3 regions of the Candidatus Thiodiazotropha sp. AKAK3 genome follow, and region 1 is predicted to be linked to each of the others. Evidence: predicted binding sites of a transcription regulator. Region 1 holds the regulator's gene; each other region holds the start of a gene.
The links. The regulator sigma-54, encoded in region 1, starts transcription at its own class of promoters, with help from an activator protein. The targets are predictions, from matches to a motif close to TGGCANGNTNCNTGCTT.
Positions count from the first base shown of each region.

Region 2: a site for sigma-54 is predicted at 2,069-2,085, ahead of glnA (glutamate--ammonia ligase). Genes of this name have one in related genera too.
Region 3: a site for sigma-54 is predicted at 5,491-5,507, ahead of AC4IE7_RS00040 (flagellar basal body rod protein FlgF). Genes of this name have one in related genera too.

Region 1 covers NZ_JBSYOQ010000024.1:48,268-56,110, forward strand. The annotation lists gene AC4IE7_RS04065 (calcium/sodium antiporter) at 1-374, shown strand, start outside; gene AC4IE7_RS04070 (KpsF/GutQ family sugar-phosphate isomerase) at 550-1,515, shown strand; gene kdsC (3-deoxy-manno-octulosonate-8-phosphatase KdsC) at 1,695-2,216, shown strand; gene lptC (LPS export ABC transporter periplasmic protein LptC) at 2,260-2,823, shown strand; gene lptA (lipopolysaccharide transport periplasmic protein LptA) at 2,810-3,328, shown strand; gene lptB (LPS export ABC transporter ATP-binding protein) at 3,325-4,050, shown strand; gene AC4IE7_RS04095 (RNA polymerase factor sigma-54) at 4,258-5,742, shown strand; gene hpf (ribosome hibernation-promoting factor, HPF/YfiA family) at 5,912-6,247, shown strand; gene ptsN (PTS IIA-like nitrogen regulatory protein PtsN) at 6,268-6,738, shown strand; gene hprK (HPr(Ser) kinase/phosphatase) at 6,738-7,673, shown strand.
Region 2 covers NZ_JBSYOQ010000059.1:113,944-121,786, reverse strand. The annotation lists gene AC4IE7_RS15110 (DUF4124 domain-containing protein) at 1-446, opposite strand, end outside; gene glnA (glutamate--ammonia ligase) at 558-1,964, opposite strand; gene AC4IE7_RS15100 (cation diffusion facilitator family transporter) at 2,306-3,442, opposite strand; gene AC4IE7_RS15095 (sulfurtransferase TusA family protein) at 3,448-3,687, opposite strand; gene AC4IE7_RS15090 (tRNA (5-methylaminomethyl-2-thiouridylate)-methyltransferase) at 3,675-4,718, opposite strand; gene AC4IE7_RS15085 (DUF2780 domain-containing protein) at 4,916-5,365, shown strand; gene glyQ (glycine--tRNA ligase subunit alpha) at 5,628-6,566, shown strand; gene glyS (glycine--tRNA ligase subunit beta) at 6,559-7,843, shown strand, end outside.
Region 3 covers NZ_JBSYOQ010000001.1:5,645-13,487, reverse strand. The annotation lists gene flgB (flagellar basal body rod protein FlgB) at 233-622, shown strand; gene flgC (flagellar basal body rod protein FlgC) at 625-1,038, shown strand; gene AC4IE7_RS00060 (flagellar hook assembly protein FlgD) at 1,049-1,729, shown strand; gene flgE (flagellar hook protein FlgE) at 1,788-3,062, shown strand; gene AC4IE7_RS00050 (acetoin utilization protein AcuC) at 3,753-4,706, shown strand; gene AC4IE7_RS00045 (DUF2956 domain-containing protein) at 5,102-5,449, opposite strand; gene AC4IE7_RS00040 (flagellar basal body rod protein FlgF) at 5,558-6,298, shown strand; gene flgG (flagellar basal-body rod protein FlgG) at 6,363-7,148, shown strand; gene flgH (flagellar basal body L-ring protein FlgH) at 7,164-7,843, shown strand, end outside.

The DNA of each region.
Region 1 (7,843 bases):
TGGCGCTCGGCGTCAGCGATGTGGTGATTGGATTGACTATTGTTGCCATCGGCACCAGTCTGCCCGAACTGGCGGCAAGCATTACCAGCGCACTGAAGGGAGAGGACGATATTGCTATCGGCAATGTCATTGGTTCAAACCTATATAATATGCTGGCTGTATTGAGTATTCCTGGTTTGGTCGCGCCGGGTGCTTTTTCGCCGGATTTGCTGAACCGGGATCTTCCGGTAATGTTCGCCTTGACGATGTTCCTGTTTTTAATGGGTTATGGATTTGGTAAACAGGGCCGTATTAATCGTATTGAAGGTTTGGGGTTGTTGCTCTGTTTTGTCGGTTACCAGACCTGGCTGTTTTACTCTTTAGTTACTCAATGAGCATAACGTGGATTTGCTGGAAGTGGATCGTAATTACAAGAAAATTCATGAAATTTAAACAGGTTATCTCCTCTCATGGCGGGTTTGTCCCCAGACAGGCCGGCATTTTGTGATGGCTCACTAAACAAGACATACTGTTCGGATGAAGAAACCCACACCACCCTCACAGCAAGAAATGACCCAAATGATCGAGTTGGGCCAGGCGGTAATTGAAACCGAGGCTGCGGCGGTCTCAGCGTTGATTCCAAGGTTGGATGGAGGGTTTGCCCAGGCTTGCCACTATCTGCTTAATTGTCGTGGCCGTATTGTCGTGATCGGTATGGGAAAATCTGGTCATATCGGTAACAAACTGGCAGCAACCCTTGCTAGTACGGGTAGCCCGGCATTTTTTGTCCATCCTGGTGAAGCCAGTCATGGGGATTTGGGTATGATCACAGCTGATGATGTGGTTTTGGCGTTATCAAATTCCGGGGAGACAGGAGAGTTACTGGTAATACTTCCCCTGCTGAAGCGATTGGGTGTGCCGTTGATCGCGATGACAGGAAAGCCTCATTCGACCTTGGCAAGAGAGTCTGAGGTTCATATCGATGTCAGTGTTGATAAAGAGGCCTGTCCCCTGGGGCTGGCGCCGACCTCCAGTACTACTGCCGCACTGGTGATGGGCGATGCTTTGGCGGTGGCTCTGCTGCAAGCGCGAGGTTTTACTGCCAAGGATTTTGCTTTGTCCCATCCTGGCGGATCGCTCGGTAGACGTCTGTTGCTGCATGTTCGAGATATCATGCATAGTGGAGAGGCCCTGCCATCGGTGACGCTTGAGGCTACGCTTCACCAGGCGTTGGAGGTGATGTCTGTGAAGGGGCTGGGCATGACAGCGGTTGTTGATCACGAGGGGCGTCTTGCCGGTGTCTATACGGATGGCGATCTAAGGCGTACGCTCAACCAGCCGATCGATATACACAAAATCAGTGTTGAAGAGGTGATGACAAGGGATTGCAAACGGGTTCCGCCAGAAATGTTGGCGGCTGAGGCGTTACAGTTGATGGATGAAAATAAAATAAACGGCCTGCTGGTGGTGGATGAGGAGCAGCGTCTGATTGGCGCATTCAACATGCACGACCTACTTAGAGCTGGTGTTATGTAGTGTCGTGTTTCAATTGGTCGACAGTTTTAGAGGCCTGAGCAGGCCTCCTCTCGGACAAGACGCTACCCGGCGACCCGTGTTGTTACGCGCCTTGGAAAGGGGGGGCATGCCTTGCGGCTAGCCATTTAGCGTCACGGTAACATTGTCAAACGATATGAAATACTAGACAGGGGGGCAAAATGCAGGATATTTATAATAAAGCAAAAGCAGTCAAACTCTTGATATTTGATGTTGATGGGGTATTGACGGATGGCGCTCTTTTTTTCGGTGATGATGGTCAAGAGTACAAGTCCTTTAATTCCAGAGATGGACATGGGATGAAAATGTTGCAATTCACCGGTGTGGTGATTGGCATTATCACTGGCCGGACCTCTGAAGTGGTGAGGTTGCGCATGGAAAACCTGGGTATTGAGCATGTCTATCAGGGCAAACTCGAGAAGCTTCCAGCGTATGAAGAGTTGAGAGATAAACTGGGGCTTACTGATGAGCAGGTCGCTTACGTCGGGGATGATGTTGTGGATCTTCCTATCATGCGTCGAGTCGGGCTTGCCATCGCCGTTCAGGATGCGCACCCCTTTGTGGTTCAACACGCCCACTGGCAAACGCCTCATGGCGGTGGACATGGGGCTGGCAGGGATGTTTGTGAGATGATCATGGAAGCGCAAGGAACCTTGCAAGCCAGTTTGGATCACTATCTTTGAAGCATGAGTTCGCAGTTGATTATGGATATGTGGGAAGTCTAGCTTGAACAGACGCCTGCTTGGTCTCTCCTTGATGCTCGCCCTGGTGCTGAGTTTAGCCTGGTGGGTGAATGAACTGACGCGCCCTGAGATGCAGAAACGACAGGTAGCTAGGGATATCCCTGATTCCTATGCCGTGGACCTACGCGTAAAACAGTACAATGAGGATGGGGAGCTTCTGCAAACATTACAAACCCCTAAAATGTTACATTATGAGAAGCGTGGTATTACCGAGCTGTTAAAGCCAGTGGTATGGCGTTTCCGAGCCGATACGCCGCCATGGAGGATGCAGGCAGAACAGGGTGTGGCAGACCATCAGCAAGAGACACTCTATCTTCCGGGCAGAGTGATCATCGAGCGTGAAGGAAAGGGTGATTTCGCACCTTATCTGATTGAGACCGAAGATCTGACTTTTAAATCAAAAGACTCATATGCATCAACGGCTGAGGCGGTCGAAATTCAGAGTGGTCAGCAGCGAATATCAGCAGTCGGCATGCAGGCATGGCTGACTGAGCCATCTCGCTTGAAGTTATTACATCAGGTACGAGGCTACTATGAGTTCGAGTAAGGGCATTCTGTCAATCCTGGTATATGGCCTTGTCTGTTTTGGCGCAATGCCGATTATGGCCTTGGAGAGTGATCGGGATCAGCCAATGCAGCTTGAGGCGGACAGTCTAGCCATTGATGAGTCGACAGGTATCAGCCTCTATGAGGGGAATGTGACGATCACCCAGGGTAGTATGAAGTTGTGGGCTGAGCGCCTCTGGGTTCATCGTCGGCAGGGAAAGACGGAGCGGATCATCAGTGAAGGCGAACCGACTAGATTCAGTCAGCTGCCGGAAGTCGATGGGGTAGAGGTGCATGGTCAGGCGCGAAGGATGGAAATTCATGTTGATCGTGATGAAATGGTATTGATTGACAATGCTCTGCTTGAGCAGGGCGGTAACAGTTTTCGAAATGACCGGATTGTTTACAATCGAACCAGTGCCCAGGTGAAGGCGGGTAGCAGTGCTCAGGGTAAAGAGCGGGTTCAAGTCGTAATTGAACCCCAGACCAAGAGCGATGCACCGTGAGCCAGTTGCGGGCAGATGCACTTGAGAAGCAGTACCATAAGCGTAAAGTGGTCGATGGTGTTTCGCTCAATCTGAATAGCGGTGAGGTTGTTGGGCTGTTAGGGCCAAATGGTGCCGGAAAGACCACCAGTTTCTACATGATCGTGGGCCTTGTTCAGGCTGATCAGGGTAGAATCTACCTGGATGGAGAGGAGCTCACTGATCTTGCAATGCATAAGCGCGCCAGCATGGGTATTGGTTATCTGGCCCAGGAGCCCTCTGTTTTCAGGCGGCTCAATACAGCGCAGAATATATTGGCGATACTGGAAAATCGAAAGGATCTGGACGCGCAAGCAAGAAGAGCGCATTGTGACCGGCTTTTGGAAGAGTTCGGTATCGAACATTTGAGAGAGAGTATGGCTATGAGCCTCTCAGGTGGAGAGCGACGCCGCCTGGAGATTGCCCGTGCGCTTTCAATGGAGCCCGCATTCATTTTGTTGGATGAGCCATTTGCAGGTGTCGACCCAATTGCGGTTATCGATATTAAAAGAATCATTCAACATCTTAGAGAATTAAAGATTGGGGTGTTGATTACCGACCATAATGTTAGAGAGACTCTTGATATTTGTGATAGAGCCTACATCATTAATACTGGTAAGGTATTGGCGGAAGGAACCACCGAGGAGATCCTCGATAACCAGGAGGTACGTAGTGTTTATCTGGGCGAAAATTTTACTATGTAAGGCTATGTTTATGTTTTTTCATGGATTATGTGATTTAAGAGTAGAGATGATGACTACTCGTCAGCTGACAAAATGAAGGTTAAAGTATGAGGCAGAATTATATTCAAACGAAACAAATACCAAGAATTATTCCGTGAACGGCATTTATTAGCTAGAATGAATATAAAGACATACAAATAACATACCAGGTTTAAAGATATCTCTGCTATGAAGCAGGCTCTACAGCTCCGGCTCGGACAACATTTAACAATGACACCTCAGTTGCAGCAGGCAATACGCCTGTTGCAATTGTCTGCGCTCGACCTGAGTCAGGAGGTGCAGGAGGTTCTTGAAACAAACCCCATGCTGGAGGGTGAAGAGGAGTTTAGTCAGCAGACTCAAAAAGAAGAAGCTAGTCAAGAGAGCTCTGATCAGAGTTCAGACAATAAAGAGTCTTTGAGCTCCAACGATATCAACAACGAGCGGGAAATTCAGACCGACAGTAGCCAGATCACAGAAGACCTGCCCGTTGATAGTGAATGGGCTGACGTATACGACAGTTATCTTCCCCCATCGAGCAGTGGTAGTGAATCTGCAGACAATGACTATCTGGTTCAGCGCAGTGGCGCGATCACTTTGCATGACCACCTGGTCTGGCAGATGACACTGACCCCATTCACTGAGCAGGATATTCTGATTGCCACTAACCTCATCGACAGTATTGATGAGGATGGATATTTCAAAGGTGATCTCCAGGAGATCCTGGTTTCCCTGAATGATGAGGAGATGACTCTGGAGGATGTAGAGGCAGTACTTCATCGTATCCAGGCTTTCGACCCTCCGGGGGTTGGTGCTCAGGGTGCTCAGGACTGCCTTCTAATTCAACTTCGGCAACTTCCTGAAAAAACACCCTATTTGGATTTGGCGATCAGACTCTGTCGCGACCATTTCAACTTGCTCTCTGCACAGGATCAGAATCAGATCATGCGACGAATGAAGGTTGATCAGGACGACCTGATGGCTATCATGCAGTTGATCAGGACGCTCAATCCTCACCCTGGCACAGCGATCGCCAAAAGCGAGCCTCAGTATGTGATTCCTGATGTATTCGTCAGCAAGCGCAATAATCGCTGGGTTGTGGAGCTAAATGGTGAGGTTACGCCTAAACTAAGGGTAAACAACGACTATGCCAGTCTGATCAAGCGTGCGGATCAGAGTGATGACAATACTTTCCTGAAAAACCACCTGCAGGAAGCGCGTTGGTTCATCAAAAGCCTGATGAGTCGAAATGAGACTATTCTGCGTGTGGCGAGTAAGATTGTTGAATATCAGCGGGGCTTTTTTGAACATGGCGAAGAGGCTATGAAGCCACTGGTTTTACGGGATATCGCTGAGGCTCTGGAGATGCACGAGTCGACCATATCCAGGGTGACAACCCAGAAGTATATGCATACCCCCAGGGGTACGCTGGAGTTTAAATATTTCTTCTCCAGCCATGTGAACACAAGTGCAGGGGGTGAGTGCTCCTCCACTGCTATACGTGCGCTGATAAAAAAATTGATTGCTGCAGAGAATACAAACAAACCTCTCAGCGATAACAAAATCGCCGCCATATTGTCGGAACAGGGTATAAAAGTGGCCCGCCGAACGGTGGCAAAATACCGCGAGTCGATGAGTATCCCACCATCGAACGAGCGTAAGCGACTGATGTAGGTGAAGTGAATTATCGGAGTGGCTATCATTCATGCTTGATATGCTTACTGAACCGGAGCGGTTTCAGATAAAAGTGGATTCATGAATGAGTTGCTGTAAAAATGCCCCGGCGTTACTTCACCGCCTCAGTTAGAGTGATGAGCCAACTCATCTAAGACAGGAGAAAATTATGCAGATAAGCGTTACCGGTCATCATGTGGAAGTTACCGATGCCTTGAAAAGCTATGTAGATAATAAGTTCGAACGTCTTGAGAGGCATTTTGATAATGTAATCAATGTACATGTCATCTTGAGCGTAGAAAAGCTGAGGCAAAAGGCAGAGGCCACCATGCAAGTGAACGGTGCCAGCGTATTCGCTGATGCAGTACAGGAAGATATGTATGCGGCCATTGATGGGCTTACCGATAAGCTGGATAGGCAAGTCATAAAGCATAAAGAAAAGATGCAGAGTCACCGTGCCGGTAGTGGCGCGAAGTACGCTGTAAGTAGCAGTAGTTCAGAATAGATAAAACTGGCGAGGTCTCCATGTTTCCCGACGGATTTCTGCTTGAGGAACGGATCGGCTGCAGTGTGGAGGCAGCCAGTAAAAAACGTGTCCTGGAGCAGCTTGGCCAAAGATTGGCCAATTCTGCTCCTGGTCTCACACAGGATACTGTGTTTGATGCATTGCTTGAGCGTGAACGTTTAGGCAGCACTGGACTGGGCAAAGGAATAGCGCTACCCCATGCGCGAATGTCACAGATAACACAATCCACCGCAGCATTTATTCAGCTGCCTTCAGGGGTCGATTTTGATGCGATCGACAGCCAACCGGTGGATCTTGCCTTTGCCATGCTGGTTCCTGAGGAGGCAACTGAAGCCCATCTGCAACTACTGGCAAAATTGGCCAGGATGTTTGATGACCCTCCATTCTGCTCGGCACTGCGTGAAGCGGAAACAACGCAGCAACTGTTTCAGTTAATCCGGCAGCGAGAAGCGGCGATAACGTCAGTTTAATGCCCACCAACTACACCATTCGCGATCTTTTCGACGAATTTGCCAGCGAACTTTCACTGAGCTGGAATGGTGATGGTGATGAAAAAACAATAGAGTTGGACAGTGAGTCGCCCCACGGTCAACAACCTGTGGGACCACTGAATCTGATTCGACCCAATCAAATTCAAGTGATTGGTCCTCCTGAGCAGAAACATCTACAGAGCAGCGGTGAAGAAAAATACCGGGAATCTCTGAGGGCGCTTTTTACCACCTCTCCTCTGGCGCTGATATTTACTGATGGTCTAAAGCCTCAACAGAGCTGCCTTGAATTGGCAGAAAAGAACAGAACTGCACTCATGTTCACCCCGAAAGGTGACAACTATGTAATCCATCGACTGCTGGAGAAATTCAGTCTTCCAGTGGGTGAGACGCTGTTGTTACATGGGGTCTATATGGAAGTTTTAGGTAAGGGTGTACTGCTTAGTGGAGATCCGGCAATCGGAAAAAGTGAGCTGGCCCTGGCTCTGATTTCGCGGGGGCATCGTCTTGTGGCTGATGATGCAACAGAGTTTTATAAAACCGGCGGTAAGACCTTGAGCGGTCGCTGTCCCAAGGTACTGCAGGACTTCCTCGAAGTTCGTGGATTGGGGCTGATTAATGTGCGTGCGATCTTTGGTAACAGTGCTATAAAGCCAGAGAAGCAGCTACACTTAATAATCGATTTGCTGCACTTTGATGATAAAAAATTAGATGACATGGATCGCCTGGAAGGTTGTCATTCCCATCGAACATTGCTGGGAGTTGAGGTGCCGCAGACGAGCCTGCCTGTTGCAGCAGGTAGAAATCTGGCAATCCTGGTGGAGACGGCTGTACGACAACATCTGCTGAAGATGGATGGGTACAACGCGACCGAGGATTTTATCGAACGTCAGAAAAACTATATAGATCAGGCTTAGCCTACTCTCATTGATGTGTGCAGGATGAATATGCTGAGGGTAAACTCAGCTGGGCAAGGTATCCCTATCTGCTTTGTCGATATTCCTGTTAACTTGTTTACAAAAAAGGTAATTACCTCCTGCGATCTGGCGATGTTACCGAGCTGGATTCGGGTAAAACACTAGTTTCA
Region 2 (7,843 bases), on a different contig from region 1:
TTACCCTCTGCATCGAGGATCTCAGCATTAAGGGTATGTGTGCCCCGACTGAGCTGCTGCAAAACCAGCTGCGAGGTTGTGATATCAGAGTCAAGTTTTCTACCATCCACATAGAGATGAATGATGTGACCGCTTCGCAGAGGAGGAGAGATGGAAAGACCAACGGAAACCGATCCTTCGGCACTGCGTATGGTCTCATCATTGCCCGGCTGAACAATGTCGAAATTGGTATATTCACCAGTAGCCGCAGCTTCGGACTCTTTATCCAGATTTTCCACATTCAGGGATGATTTTCTCTTTTCATCACTCACACGGATCTTCTCTGCGCCCGGTTGATAGGATTCAGAGTAGACGACCTCTCCATCCTCAGTAACCCATTTATAGACATCTCTGGCCATAAGCGGCTGAGAAAGCAGAAGAATAACTAATATGATTACGATACGCATAGTGCCAAGCATAGACATTCAGAGCAAAACTAACAAGCGACGAAGTTCGCAAAAAAAACGCCCCCCGATGAAGGGGGGCGTTTTAACTACACATCAACCCGGATTGTAATATCAGAGGCTGTAATACATATCAAATTCAGCAGGATGTGTGGTCATACGCATGGTGGTCACTTCTTCCATCTTCAGATCAATATAGCCATTGATCAGGTCATCAGTGAAAACGCCACCAGCTGTGAGGAAGTCACGATCTGCATCGAGTGCTTCCAGAGCCATATCAAGGCTATGACAAACTGTTGGAATGCTTGCAGCCTCTTCAGCTGGCAGATCATACAGATCCTTGTCCATTGCATCGCCAGGATGGATCTTGTTCTGGATACCGTCCAGGCCAGCCATCATCATGGCTGCGAAAGCCAGGTAGGGGTTGGCTGTTGGATCAGGGAAACGAACCTCAACACGGCGACCCTTAGGGCTTGATACCCATGGAATACGGATTGAAGCAGAGCGGTTACGTGCGGAGTAAGCCAGCATTACTGGTGCTTCAAAACCTGGAACCAGACGCTTGTAAGAGTTGGTAGAAGCATTGGTGAAAGCGTTCAGAGCGCGGGCATGCTTGATGATGCCGCCGATATAGTAGAGCGCAGTTTCAGACAGGCCACCATACTGATCACCTGCAAATACGTTCTCTCCACCTTTAGATAGGGATTGATGCACATGCATACCAGAGCCGTTGTCACCAACGATTGGCTTAGGCATGAAGGTCGCGGTTTTGCCGTAGGCGTGGGCAACATTCCAGGTACAGTATTTCTGTATCTGAACCCAGTCAGCTCTCTCTACAAGGGTACTGAAACGGGTACCGATCTCACATTGACCGGCAGTAGCAACTTCGTGATGGTGAACTTCAACAGGTACGCCCATCTCTTCCATGGCGAGGCACATGGCACCACGCAGGTCGTGCAGTGAATCTACTGGGGGTACTGGAAAGTAACCGCCTTTGACGCCGGGACGATGACCGATATTACCATCTTCATAGACACGCTCAGAGTTCCACTCAGCCTCTTCAGAGTCGATCTTCACCATGGAACCACTCATATCGACGCTCCAGCGAACATCGTCGAGCACGAAGAATTCTGGCTCTGGTCCAAAGAATGCAGCATCAGCAATTCCTGTTGATGCCAGATAGGCTTCTGCACGCTTGGCAACAGAACGAGGATCACGCTCGTAGCCCTGCATGGTGGCAGGCTCAAGAATATCACAGCGAATGTTCACCGTATTCTCGTCAGCGAAAGGATCGATGACTGCAGTGGCATCCTCAGGCATCAGAATCATGTCCGACTCATTAATACCTTTCCAGCCCGAGATGGATGAACCATCGAACATCTTGCCATCAGTGAACAGTTCTTCGTTGATCTCACTGACTGGCAGAGTAACGTGCTGCTCCTTACCGCGAGTATCGGTAAAGCGGAGATCAACGAATTTCACGTCATTGTCTTTGATCATCTTAAGGGCTTTCGAGGCCATCTCATTCTCCAAGAGTTTTGGTTTACACAATGCTGAGCAAGTATCAGCTACTCATTAGCTTTGGCGGCCAGGCAACTATACCAGACGCTTTGGAATACGCATTAGAGCATGAATCATGCCATGGGTAAAAACTGATAATGATAGCGAAATACTCACCTTTGGCTGCTAAGCCTAAGCAATAGAAATATTCTGCGAAATTAATAGGTTATTATATACAAAAAAGAAAACTGATACGGGTCCTTAGATTGGCTTCCTGCTAGCTATGAATTAGAAAAAAAGTACAAACCTGGAACGACGCACAATTGTAGTGCGTCCAATATTATCAATGCACCAGATTAGTGCTAACCAAACCAGACCTGAACCGTTCTGAACAGTTCAGATCCTTCAATGGCCTTTTGATAATCGGATTTCAGTTCACTCGCACTTTCACTTGACTTGAAACAGTGGCTCGGTAGATAGATATCCACATCAATTTTTCCTGACAGGTAGTGCAGCACTATGCGCATCCGCTCATCGAAACAGGCCATCTCAGACCAGTGGGAGAGTAGTAATTTTTCTGCTTCTTCTCGCAATGGCAATTTTGCACACGAGGGTCCGGCCTCATCATCTTCGGGATCGATGTGGACAGTAACATCCTCCAAAACATCGACACCATCAATCAATCCATACTGAACAACTTCTGCAATTCTATGCCCCTCGGAAACGCTCAACCAGGGATCAACCTGCACATGGACATCAGCAAGTGCATGCCCGCCCAGCTTCCTGGTACGCAACATATGTACATTGTTCACCCCGGAAACGCTGCCAATGACCTTGCGTATCTCTTCTAGTGACTCTTCCTCAAGCCCGGCATCTGCTAGTTCATGTAGTGCCTGCCAGCCGAGTTCCCAACCGATTTTCACTACCATCAAGCCAACCAGTACAGCTGCAATTGCGTCCAGATAGGGCAGGCCAAGGATGGTGCCTCCGATACCAACCAGAACCACAATGGAGGATACTGAATCACTGCGATGGTGCCAGGCGTTTGCCCGCAACAGATCTGAATTGATGAGATTTGCCAGATAACGGGTGTAGAAGAAGAGGGCTTCATTCGCCAGGATGGAGAACGCCGCCACATAGAGTGTCAGGGTTTCCGGTACCAGTAGTTCTTCAGGAGAGAAGAGGCGAAATACAGCATCCCAGACAATGCCAACCCCAACAGTGATCAGGAAACCGCCGAGTACTAAGGTGCCAACCGTCTCGAATCGCCCATGTCCATAAGGGTGCTCTTCATCCGGTTCCTCATTTGCATGACGTGCCGTGAACAGCACCAGGGCATCCGTCAGCAAATCAGAGAGAGAGTGAATGCCATCAGCGATCAATGATTGTGAGTGACCCAACCAACCGAAGAGTATTTTCAATAGCGCCAACACGCTGTTTGTGATGGCTCCCACAATCGCTGCCTTGCGGCTCATTTCATAGCGTTGATCACTTTTCATGATATCTACTCGCCCACAACCTCAACTACCACAATATACTCACCATCATCTGTTCGCGTCTCCACTACCCGGTGACCGTTGATCCTTGACCAGGCAGGAATATCGTTCAAAGCACCAGGATCGGTACAGACAGCTTCTACAAGCGCCCCAACCGGCAACGACTCGACCGCATTCTGCACCTTGATAACCGGCATTGGACAGAGCATTCGCCGGCAATCAATCTGATGACGATTCAAATCAGCCACTCTTTGGGTATCTCATGGGGTTTCAGGGGTACTGAATGTATATCACGGGAGTCACCGCTTTTATTGGTAAACTCCAAAATCACTTGATCAGCATCTCTACCCTGACTGTAGCGGGCAACCAGCCTACCGATCAACTCAACATCCGTATCAGATATCTCGCCATCTATAAGCGCCAGTGGGCCGCCGTGACTGGTTGTCTTGATGTGTGGAAAGCTTTTTCTGTACCCTTGCAGAAAATTCGCTTCTCCCTCTTCACGAGCAATGATCACTTTATAGTGAGGAGATGGACGCAGATGTCTACCGACCTTCAACAACATAATATCATCCATCTCATACTCACGACTGCCGCGGGCCTGCCATAGATCTTTCAATTTGACAGCATACTGCTCATCGGTAAGAAAACAGCAGCCACCTGCAGGTTGTGCATAGTCCTCAAAACCAAAACTGGCGGCAAGTGCCATTTGAGGTTTACGGCTGCGACCTGAGAAATCGAACAGCTGCTCACGATCCACCCAGCCTTCACGTTCAGGCAGAGTCTCCGGCAGATTTTTTGCGCAGAGAGGCCGCAACAAAAGATCATTGGCGCCAGACTCATCGGAAATGATCGGCATGGTCTCTTTTCGCTGTGACATCGGACGCTGACCAATTACCTCTCCGGTAATAATGAAATCGAAGCCTCTCTTCTGAATCCACTCATGGGCTTTGCGAACCATGAAGACCTTACAGTCGAGACAGGGGTTTAGATTGGCGCCATAACCATGCTTTGGCTTAGTCAGAACTTGTTTGTAATCTTCAACGATATCTTCAATGTGCAACTTCATACCCAGCTGTTCAGCGACCCAAAGGGCATTATTGCGCTTAGCCTTGTTCTGATCCTTTTTACGAATGGCATGAGTGTGCCCCTCTACACAGAAACCGGTAAAGAAGTTAATGCCTTCAACATGTATACCCTGCTCTTGAATGACGCGGGCAGCTAAAAGCGAGTCCAGCCCCCCGGAAATCAGTGCAACAGCCTTTCTTTGCTCACTCATGAGATATCATCATTAGCCAAAATGGCAATTATACCCTGAATCGTCCTGGCATAGGATGGGCAAAGGCTAGCGTAAAATTGGCTAAATACCCCATTTACGCTCTCAATCTGCAACACCCTTTTACAATTCAGGGAAACTACAAAACCCTTTTTGCGAATATAATGCCCATACATGAATATAAACCTGAGGAAGGAATAATGAAAAATTTCGCACGTACGCTTTTTGCAATCTCACTGCTTTTTTCCACCGCCACGGTCTTCGCAAATGATCTGTTGTCAGCACTCACCAGTCAGCTTGGGGTTAGTACGGAACAGGCCTCAGGTGGCGCAGGCTCCCTGTTTAAAATGGCTCAGAGCAATCTTTCAGAAGGAGATTTTTCGCAAATAGCTTCTGTTGTACCCGGTATTGAAGAGATGATGTCCGGCGCCCAGTCTTCAGGTAAAGAGTCTGGCGCAGTTGGTGCTGTTGCTTCAATGCTTGGGGATAACAGCTCAGCAGGAAATCTGGCTAACCTCGCCTCATCATTCGGTAATCTGGGTATGGATTCAGATATGGTCGGAAAATTTATGCCCATCGTTCTCGACTTTCTTCAAACACAAGGCGGTGACACTGTTATGTCTTTGATGAAAGGTGCTCTTTCACTCTAAGTAGAGTGACTGATAATGGTAATCTCCGGTTAAACCTGGTGGGACTTGCGGTATATTTTGTAATGTTCCGACAGCCCACTGAGTTTTAACAGACCGGGGATTACCTCTAAATAGCCTCTGGAACCCTATATCCATTCTCAGATCCCCCTCAATTCTTCCTTTAAAATGTGGCTTAAACCAGCATAACCGCCCGTAAGTTAGCCATTGTAAGGCGGCATCGTTATACTTACGCCGTTTTCATCCACATCAACGGGGCCTCGTTGTGACTCGAGCTTCAGAACCAAATCAGCGAAACATAAAAACTTTTCAGGAACTGATATTCGCGCTTCAGGAATATTGGGCAGACCAGGGGTGCATCATTCTGCAACCCTACGATATGGAAATGGGTGCTGGCACCTTCCATACCGCAACATTTCTACGCTCAATAGGGCCTGAACCCTGGAACGCTGCCTATGTCCAGCCCTCACGTCGTCCAACAGATGGTCGCTATGGTGAAAATCCAAACAGGCTGCAGCACTACTATCAGTACCAGGTTGTGATGAAGCCATCACCAAAGAATATACAGCAACTCTACCTGGGTTCTTTGCAGATGTTGGGGCTCGATCTCAATGTGCATGATATCCGCTTCGTAGAGGATAATTGGGAATCTCCAACCCTCGGAGCCTGGGGACTAGGATGGGAAGTTTGGCTGAATGGCATGGAGGTCACCCAGTTTACCTATTTCCAACAGGTCGGTGGACTCGATTGCCGCCCTGTTACTGGTGAGATCACCTATGGTCTGGAACGAATTGCCATGTATCTGCAGGGGGTCGAGAGCGTATATGATCTTGTATGGACTGAAGGTCCTCAAGGCATCGTGACCTATGGCGATGTGTTTCATCAAAATGAGGTTGAACAATCTACCTACAATTTTGAACATGCCGATGTGGACTATCTGTTTGCTCAATTTGACCAGTGTGAATCTGTCTCACAAAAACTGATAGAAGCGGGTCTGCCCCTGCCTGCCTATGAGCAGGTGCTTCAAGCTTCACACACATTCAATCTGCTCGATGCACGTCATGCAATTTCTGTCACCGAACGCCAGCGCTATATCCTGCGTGTTCGCGCCTTGGCACGGGCGGTAGCCCAAGCCTACTACGATGCTCGAGAACGACTCGGTTTTCCCATGCTCAAATCGTCCCAGGAGGCTGCTAATGGCTGATCAAGCAGACCTGTTATTCGAACTAGGTACAGAAGAGCTTCCTCCCAAAGCACTGAAACGCCTGAGTCAATCTTTTACTGAGACCTTTATAGCTGGTCTCAATCAGGCAAATTTAGAACATGGAAAAGTTGAAAGTTTTGCCTCACCGAGACGCCTGGCCCTGCTAGTAAGTGAATGCTCACTACTCCAGCCCGACAGTGAAATGGAGAGACGTGGTCCGGCTATTAAAGCTGCATTTGATGACGCAGGTAATCCAACCAAGGCTGCAGAAGGTTTTGCCAGATCCTGCCAGACAACCGTGGATCAACTGCAGCGACTTAAAACAGATAAAGGCGAGTGGTTGACCTACAAATTGGCCACAAAAGGTAAATCAGCTGAAGAGCTGTTACCTGATATTGCCACTCAAGCGCTCAACAAGTTGCCAATCCCCAAACGAATGCGTTGGGGTGCCTCAGAAGCACAATTTGTACGCCCTGTGCACTGGCTGGTATTTCTTCTCGGAGAAAAGGTCGTTCCATGCACACTTTTGGATGCAGAATCTGATCGCTTGACCTATGGCCACCGTTTTCACCACCCAGGCGCCATCACCCTATACAATCCTCAGGATTACGCTTCAGTCCTACAGGATCTGGGCTATGTAATTGCCAGCTTTGAAGAGCGCAGATCCAAAATTGCCGAATCTGTGCAGAGCAGTGCAGCTGCCTTGGGAGGTAGTGCCGACCTGGATCCTGATCTGTTGGATGAGGTAACTGCACTCAACGAGTGGCCGGTTCCTGTTTCAGCCAGTTTTGAAGAGCGTTTTCTTGAAGTACCCCAGGAAGCACTGGTCGCTACCATGAAGGGTAACCAGAAGTACTTTCCTCTATTCACCGCCGAAGGCAAGTTGATGAACCACTTCATCACCATCGCCAATATCAGTAGTCCCCAACCCGAACTGATCCGTGAGGGCAATGAAAGAGTGATCAGGCCCCGCTTGGCTGATGCCATGTTCTTCTGGGAGCAGGATGGCAGGAAAAGTCTCGAAGATCGTTTGGAATCTCTGAAACAGGTGGTTTTTCAAAATCAACTGGGCAGTATGTTCGACAAATCCCAACGGGTTGCTAATCTGGCAAAAACCATCGCTACTCAAATTGGTGGCGATGCAGATCTTGCTTATCGAGCGGGCCTGCTCAGTCGCTGTGACCTTACCACCGATATGGTCTATGAATTTCCCGAGATGCAGGGGATCATGGGGCGCTATCAGGCAAAAAGAGACAATGAATCTGATGAGCTGGCTC
Region 3 (7,843 bases), on a different contig from region 1:
GGACAAACACTGCTTGTTCTCTGTTTCCAGTTGGAACGTAAATAGAGAGACTCAATGCTCATCCTGACCTCAATCACCACGGCAAAGCTTGCCGCTATCCGGCACCCGGTTGCCGTTTGCAGTCAGAGGTTGTAAGTGGCCGACTAGTGTGGTGCGTCATACCGAGGGATTCTGGCTTTTGGCATACTCCCTGCATCATGCTCAGTGTGAGAACTCAGGTTTGGAGCATCTGATGAATTTTGACAACCTTTTCGGCGTACATGAAAGAGCCCTGGTACTGCGCTCCCAAAGAGCAGAAGTACTCTCGGCCAATATAGCCAATGCTGATACACCGGGTTACAAGGCGCGGGATTTTGATTTCAAAGTAATGCTTAGTCGGGAGATGGATAGTGGTGATCGAATGAAAACCACCAATACCCGCCATATCCAGACCGAGACAGGTGCAGTTTCGCCGGCTCAACTCCTCTATCGAGTGCCAGCCCAGCCCTCATTGGATGGTAATACCGTGGATACAGAACGTGAGCATGCTGCCTTTGGTGCCAACGCAATCGAATATCAGACCAGTCTGAGTTTTGTTAACAGTAAGATCAGCGGTCTTCGCAAAGCATTGACGGGTGAATAACGATGTCAATTTTTAAAATCTTTGATACAGCCTCTTCTGGCATGAGCGCTCAGACGCTGCGTCTGAATCTGGTAGCCAGCAATATGGCCAATGCCGATGCGATCAGCAGCAGCATCGAAGAGACCTATCGGGCCAGGCAGCCTGTGTTTCAAACCGTGCTTGATCAGACTAATCCCGATGCAGTTTCACATGGTGTGCGAATGGCAGGTGTGGTTGAGAGTCAGGCACCACTGATACAGGAACATGCACCAGACCATCCGATGGCTAACGAAGAGGGCTATATCTTTCGCTCCAATGTCAACATGGTTGAAGAGATGGCCAATATGCTCTCAGCCTCCCGTTCATACCAGAGTAATGTAGAAGTGGCGAATTCAGCGAAGCAGTTGCTTCTTGCCACACTGCGTATGGGTCAATAAGGAGACCACTATGACAACCGGCATCGTGTCCGCATATAACCAATATGAAGATATTGGCCTAGTTAACAATACAGATACCACTGAGCAGAATCAGAGTGAGCTGGGGCTGGAAGATTTTATGAATCTGCTGGTCACTGAGTTGACTCATCAGGATCCATTCAAGCCGATGGAAAATTCAGAGATGGCAACCCAGGTCTCTCAGTTTGCCACAGTATCCGGGATCGGTGATCTCAACAGCTCATTCAACGAACTGCGCGGGGCACTGACCTCCAATCAGGCACTGCAAGCAGCCACACTGGTTGGTAGAGATGTGTTGGTTGAAAGTGATATTGGTGTGCTGGCAGAAGGCGAGCCTCTGCAAGGCAGTGTCGTTCTTCCCTCTTCAGCAAGTGATGTACGGATAAGGATCACTAACAGTACCGGTGAGTTGGTGAGAGAGCTTCCTTTGGGAACCCACGAGTCGGGACAGGTTGCATTCAGCTGGGACGGATATGACGACTCGGGTGAATATGCGGGTGATGGACTCTATCAGGTTAGTGCAGCAGCCAGTGTTGATGATGCAGAGATGGCGCCTGCTGTATTGGTGTCAGCGAATGTGGAGAGTGTCAATCTTAGTGGACAGGGCGGTATTCAACTCAACCTGGATGGGTTGGGGCAAGTCTCTATGAATGATGTTGTTCAGATTCAATAGGTAATCAGTTTCAGACTGAAGGGTTATGGCCATTCAGTGATTTGACAGGAGAAATAAGATGGCATTTCGTATTGCACTAAGTGGTCTGGATGCAGCTTCCACCGACTTGGAAGTAACCGGTCACAATGTGGCTAATGCAAGTACTGTTGGCTTTAAACAGTCCCGAGCAGAGTTTGCAGATATCTATGCTAACTCAATCAGTGATGTCAGCAGTTCTGTACCTGGTCGAGGTGTTCGGGTTACCCGGGTTGCACAACAGTTTTCTCAGGGTAGCACAGAGTTTACCTCAAATAATCTGGATATGGCGATCAACGGCGAAGGCTTCTATGTAATGGAAGATTCTGCCGGTGATCGAGCTTATACGAGAGCTGGTGCATTTACGGTAGATCGTGACGGTAATGTAGTTGATCATACTGGGTCAAGATTGCAGGTCTTCCCCCGCATTGGCACAACCGGTAGCTTGTACAATACTGGCTCAACAGTTGATTTAAATCTGCCTGTGGTCTCAGGTACACCGCAACCTACCACTAATATTGAAACGACCCTGAATTTAAGCGCATCAGAACAACCGCCTACTGCGGTTTTGGATCCTACTGCTGCAGGTTTTACTTTTCCACCAGATCCATTGAGTTACAACCACTCTACTGCTACCACAATTTATGATTCACTTGGTACGGCACACACAGCGACAATGTTTTATGTCAAAGTGGCAGATAATCAGTGGAACGCCTTCTCATTCGTTGACGGTAACAATGTGACCGTTGGTGGTAATGCGTTTGCTGATGTTCAGTTTACAACTACCGGTGCCTTGGCGACAGCAACAGGGGATGTTGATGCTTCTGGTAATATCACCATCGATGATTTTAACCCTGGTGGCGGTGCAGCAGACATCAGTGGCCTGACCTTTGACTACAGCTCTACATCCCAATTCGGTTCGGGGTTTTCAGTGAATGAACTATCCCAGGATGGTTATACCTCAGGTCGTCTGAGTGGTGTGGAGGTGGATGATAGTGGCGTTGTTTTTGCGCGTTTTACCAATGGCCAATCGGAGCCACTGGGAAAGATTGCTTTGGCGCGGTTTACCAATAACCAGGGTCTCCGTCAGATTGGTGATACCAGCTGGTCTGAATCCTTTGCCTCGGGTGATGTTCAGATTGGTGAGCCTGGTACTGGTAGTTTCGGGTTAATCCAATCAGGTGCGCTGGAGAACTCCAACGTTGATTTGGCCAAGCAATTGGTTAATCTGATAACGGCACAACGTAACTTTCAGGCGAATGCCCAGGTCATCACCACCGCTGATGCTGTGACTCAGACTGTAATCAATATAAGATAGTCTTCGATTAGTGTTAGCAGGCCTTAAAACTCTCAGGGTGCGGTCCAGCCGCACCTTCGAGAGAACCAATTAAAATTCTACTGACTTGATCAGGCTATTGAATACGCAGCAATAACATCTCCCTTTCAATTTTATCCGCTTCAAGCAGCGATTTATAACCACAAAATTATTCATAACTCGTATCACAGCTGTCCTATTACTTTAACTATTACGGTTGTAACTGATTCATTGCTGTTGGTTTCTATTGTTGATTGAGAATAGAGACATGAAAAAGCATCATAAAGCAGAGGGGGACGGCTAGAAAAAACTTACAAGTCATCAGTATCTTAAATAGGTGGAGAGAGGGGCCGGGGGAGAATGAATACCCTATTTTCCCCAACAATCAGCAAGATAAATATGAACGATCAGTGCGGTTTTTTTTCAACCACATGTAACGCTTCGCGTACACCCTCTCCCCAACCCCTCTCCCGTAAAGGGAGAGGGGCTTTCAGAGTTGTTCTGAGAAGATTGAAAGTTAATGGAGCAGCAGTGAACTGGTATATGATTAGTTCAGAATCTGGCCTTATATTGGATGCAAGATATAGGCTAAGCCTAACATCCTTTTTGTGTGTCGATCACTCTTGCTGATACTCAGTTTCTACACCACACTATCATTAACTACTTTCCTGATAAGAGTGTGAATTGGAACTCATGGTCGAAAAACCGGTAACCCTCTATTTCGGCGACTCACTCGGTCGATATGGTTTTGGTGATGGGCACCCCTTTGGCCCGGATCGTATCCATGCGTTTTGGAAAGAGACAGTAAAACGGGGACTGGATAAAGAGGTAACCATTGCTACCCCACAACAGTGCAGTGATAGACCGCTGCTGGCATTTCATACCGAGTCTTATATAGACCGGGTGAAAAAACAGTCAGTCACTGGCAGCGGTTATCTGGACCAGGGCGATACACCTGCCTTCGAAGGGGTTTACGAGGCGGCATGTACAGTGGTTGGTTCAGTGTTGGAAGGTATACAAGGAATGCTATCCGGTGAGCATCCCAAGGTATTTGTCCCCATTGCAGGTCTGCACCATGCCAGACGGGACGAAGCTGCCGGATTCTGCGTCTTCAATGATGCCGGTGTATTGATTGAGAATCTTAGACTGAACCAGGGAATCAAGCGAATAGCTTATGTCGATATCGACGCCCATCATGGTGATGGCGTCTTCTATGCCTTTGAATCAGACCCGGATCTGATCTATGCCGATATCCATGAAGATGGTCGCTTTCTTTATCCAGGCACTGGTGCAGTTGAAGAGACGGGGAAGGGCAAGGCAAAAGGTAGCAAACTCAATATCCCGATGCCACCATTTGCCGATGACGACCTGTTCTACAAAGTCTGGCCTGCAGTTGAGGATTTTGTGCGTAAGGGTAGACCTGAGTTGATCATCCTCCAGGCAGGTGCAGACAGTATTGAGGGTGATCCCATCACCCATATGGCTTTTACACCAGCGGCTCATGCTTATGCTGCGAAAAGATTATGCGAAGTTGCCAACGAACTATGTGAAGGCCGTTTTATTGCATTGGGTGGGGGTGGCTATAACCGTACCAATCTTGCTTTGGCCTGGAATGATGTGATCAATGCGATGGTTCAAACGGGGTAAATGGAACGGTCTGCCGAGTGGAAGCTGAAGCAACCGGCAGGCTGAAATCCTCTGATTGGTACAGTTTATACGTTACACCACACAAGCGATGTAGGGTGCGGCCCTGCCGCACCATGCCCAACTTGATCGAAACCAGTTGATGAGCAGCTAGGCAATAGTGCTGTTGACTATACTCAGAATGAATCTGTAGGGCGGTCGCAGGTTGATCTGCTATTCACCATAGTTGGAGGCGTTAATACTTTTAACGGTGGTGAGGTTGCATCTTTATGGCAGTGGTATGAAATTGTCTCTGTTTCATTCGGGATCCAGATTAATTAACCTTTTTTGGTGGGGCATGGCCCCACCCTACCTGTGGGTGATATTTTGGTCTGGTTGGTAACATGAGGGTAGCTTTGTTATTTCGAAAAAAGGGTGAGATAGATGCCAAAACCAATCCAGGAGAGTATCAGTAATATCCAAGGGAGCCAGTTGACCGGTTTCTGCTCTGTTATTGGTGTCACTGGCTGTTCTGATTGATTCTCTGGAGCCTGATTGCTTTTCTGCTCTTTTTTCTTTCGCTTATCCATCTCCCGCAGCTTGGCTTTGTGCTGCTTTTTATACTGATCAATACCTTTTTGTATGCCGCTGGCAATCAGCTTGGTCTGCTCCTTGGTTTGACCGGGACGCTGGGTGGCTCGGGCGATCTGCATGGCCTCGTTCCTGGTCTCTTCAGAGGGTTTCTGGTTATTTGTACTTTTAGCCATTGTTTTGCCGCTTAATCGATAATGTCTCCATTATCACTGATTGGTTCGCTTATTGCATTGTTACTGTCATAGACAAGTAAGTGACGATTTTAAGAGAGGAGCCAACCCATGGATCGCATGCTATACGTCGCCATGAGCGGAGCAAAAGAGACATTGATGGCCCAGGCGAGTAATTCCAATAACCTGGCCAATGTGAACACGCCAGGATTTATGGAAGATCTCAACCAATTCCGCAGTATGCCTGTGTTTGGCGCCGGTTATCCCACTCGGGTCTATGCCCTGGACGAGCGTCCGGACATCAATTTTGACAAGGGCAGTCTGCACTCAACGGGTAATCCGCTGGATGTGGCCGTTAATGGCAAGGGTTATTTCGCAGTTCAGGCAGCGGATGGCTCTGAGGCCTATAGCCGCCGGGGTGATCTGAAAGTGGATGCCAACGGCCTGGTCACCAACGGCCAGGGTTTGCCGGTGATCGGCAACAGTGGACCGCTTGCCTTGCCGCCTTTTGAGCGTCTGGAGATTGCGCCGGACGGTACTATCACCATTCTTCCCGAAGGCTCAACTCCCGAGGCATTGGCCATAGTTGATCGTATCAAGATGGTCAATCCTCCGGGGGATGCGCTTTATAAGGGTGAAGATGGTCTGCTGCATCTGCAAGAGGGTGGTGAGGCAGACGCTGATGCCGCGACACAGCTGGTCTCTGGGCACATTGAGAGCAGTAATGTGAACGTCGCAGATGCCCTGGTGAATATGATTGAGCTTTCGCGAAAATTCGAAATGCAGGTGAAGATGATGAAGACGGCGGAAGAGATGGATAACGCTTCTGCCAGTCTGATGAACATGAGTTGATGTTGGCAGGTAAATTGCAGCTTAACTATTGAATAGATGATTATATTGCTACGAGGAAGAGACTATGTACCCGGCACTCTGGATCGCTAAAACCGGATTGGATGCACAACAGACCAATATGTCTGTTATCTCCAACAACCTCGCTAACGTCAACACTACTGGCTTCAAACGTGACCGGGCTGTCTTCAACGATCTGATTTATCAGAACCTGAGACAGGTGGGTGCTCAATCATCCGAGAATACTGAGTTGCCATCCGGTCTTATGGTAGGTACCGGGGTACGAGTTGTCGCATCACAAAAAGAGCACAGTCAGGGCAACATCGTTCAGACCGGTAACTCTTTGGATGTGGCGATTCAAGGTAAAGGCTATTTTCAGGTGCTGCATCCGGACGGGAATGTGGTCTATAGCCGGGATGGTACATTCAGTCTGACAGCAGACGGAAATATCGTTACCCCCAACGGCTATGAGCTTCAGCCCGCAATGACTGTACCGAGCAATGCCACCAGTTTGACTGTTGGTTCAGATGGTGTGGTCTCGGCTCTGGTTTCCGGTAACAGCACACCGACCCAGATTGGACAGATCGAGTTGGGTTACTTTGTTAATCCCCAGGGACTTGAGCCTATTGGCGATAACCTCTTTCGAGAGACCAATGCCAGTGGTGGGGTCAACACTGCGATACCTGGTAGTGACAGTACCGGTACTTTGATTCAGGGGGCGTTAGAGAGCTCGAATGTGAATGTTGTGGAAGAGCTGGTGAATATGATCGAGACACAGCGGGCCTACGAGATGAACTCCAAGGCTATCTCCACCACTGACGAAATGCTCTCCTACGTCAATCAGCAACTTTAACGGGATACCAGGCTGATGGGCAGACTGCATAAAATATCTTGGCTGGTTCTACTGATGTTGGTTATGGTCGGTTGCCAGAACAGCAACCCGGTCAGAGATGCCGCTTATGCACCGATCCGACCTGTTGTACCGCCACAGGCACCCACCGGTAACGGGGCGATCTACCAGTCAGGCTATGAACAGGCCTGGTTCGAAGACAGGCGTGCTCGCCGGGTAGGGGATCTGCTTACCGTACAACTGGTTGAGAGCACTCAGGCAAACAAGTCCGCTTCAACAACAACCGCCAAAAGTTCCAGCACCAGTATGACCAATCCTGTGCTGTTTGGTCAGGCGATGCAGTTCAATGTTCCCGGTTTTATGCCTATTGCCAATAATAAGGATGTCAATCTGGGATTCGACCTCTCCGCAGCCAATGATTTCTCTGGTGACGGCAGCGCATCTCAAAGTAATGCTTTGAGTGGCAGTATCACCGTATCGGTTATCGAGGTGTTGCCTAACCGCAATCTCTATGTTCGTGGTGAAAAGCGTATCGGTATCAATCAGGGTACAGAGTATGTCAGGCTCTCCGGCATTGTTCGCCCAAGCGACATAACCCCAAGCAATACCGTTAACTCAACCCGTATTGCCGATCCGACAATCACCTATAAAGGCGAAGGCGCACTGGCTGACGCAAACTCCATGGGCTGGTTATCACG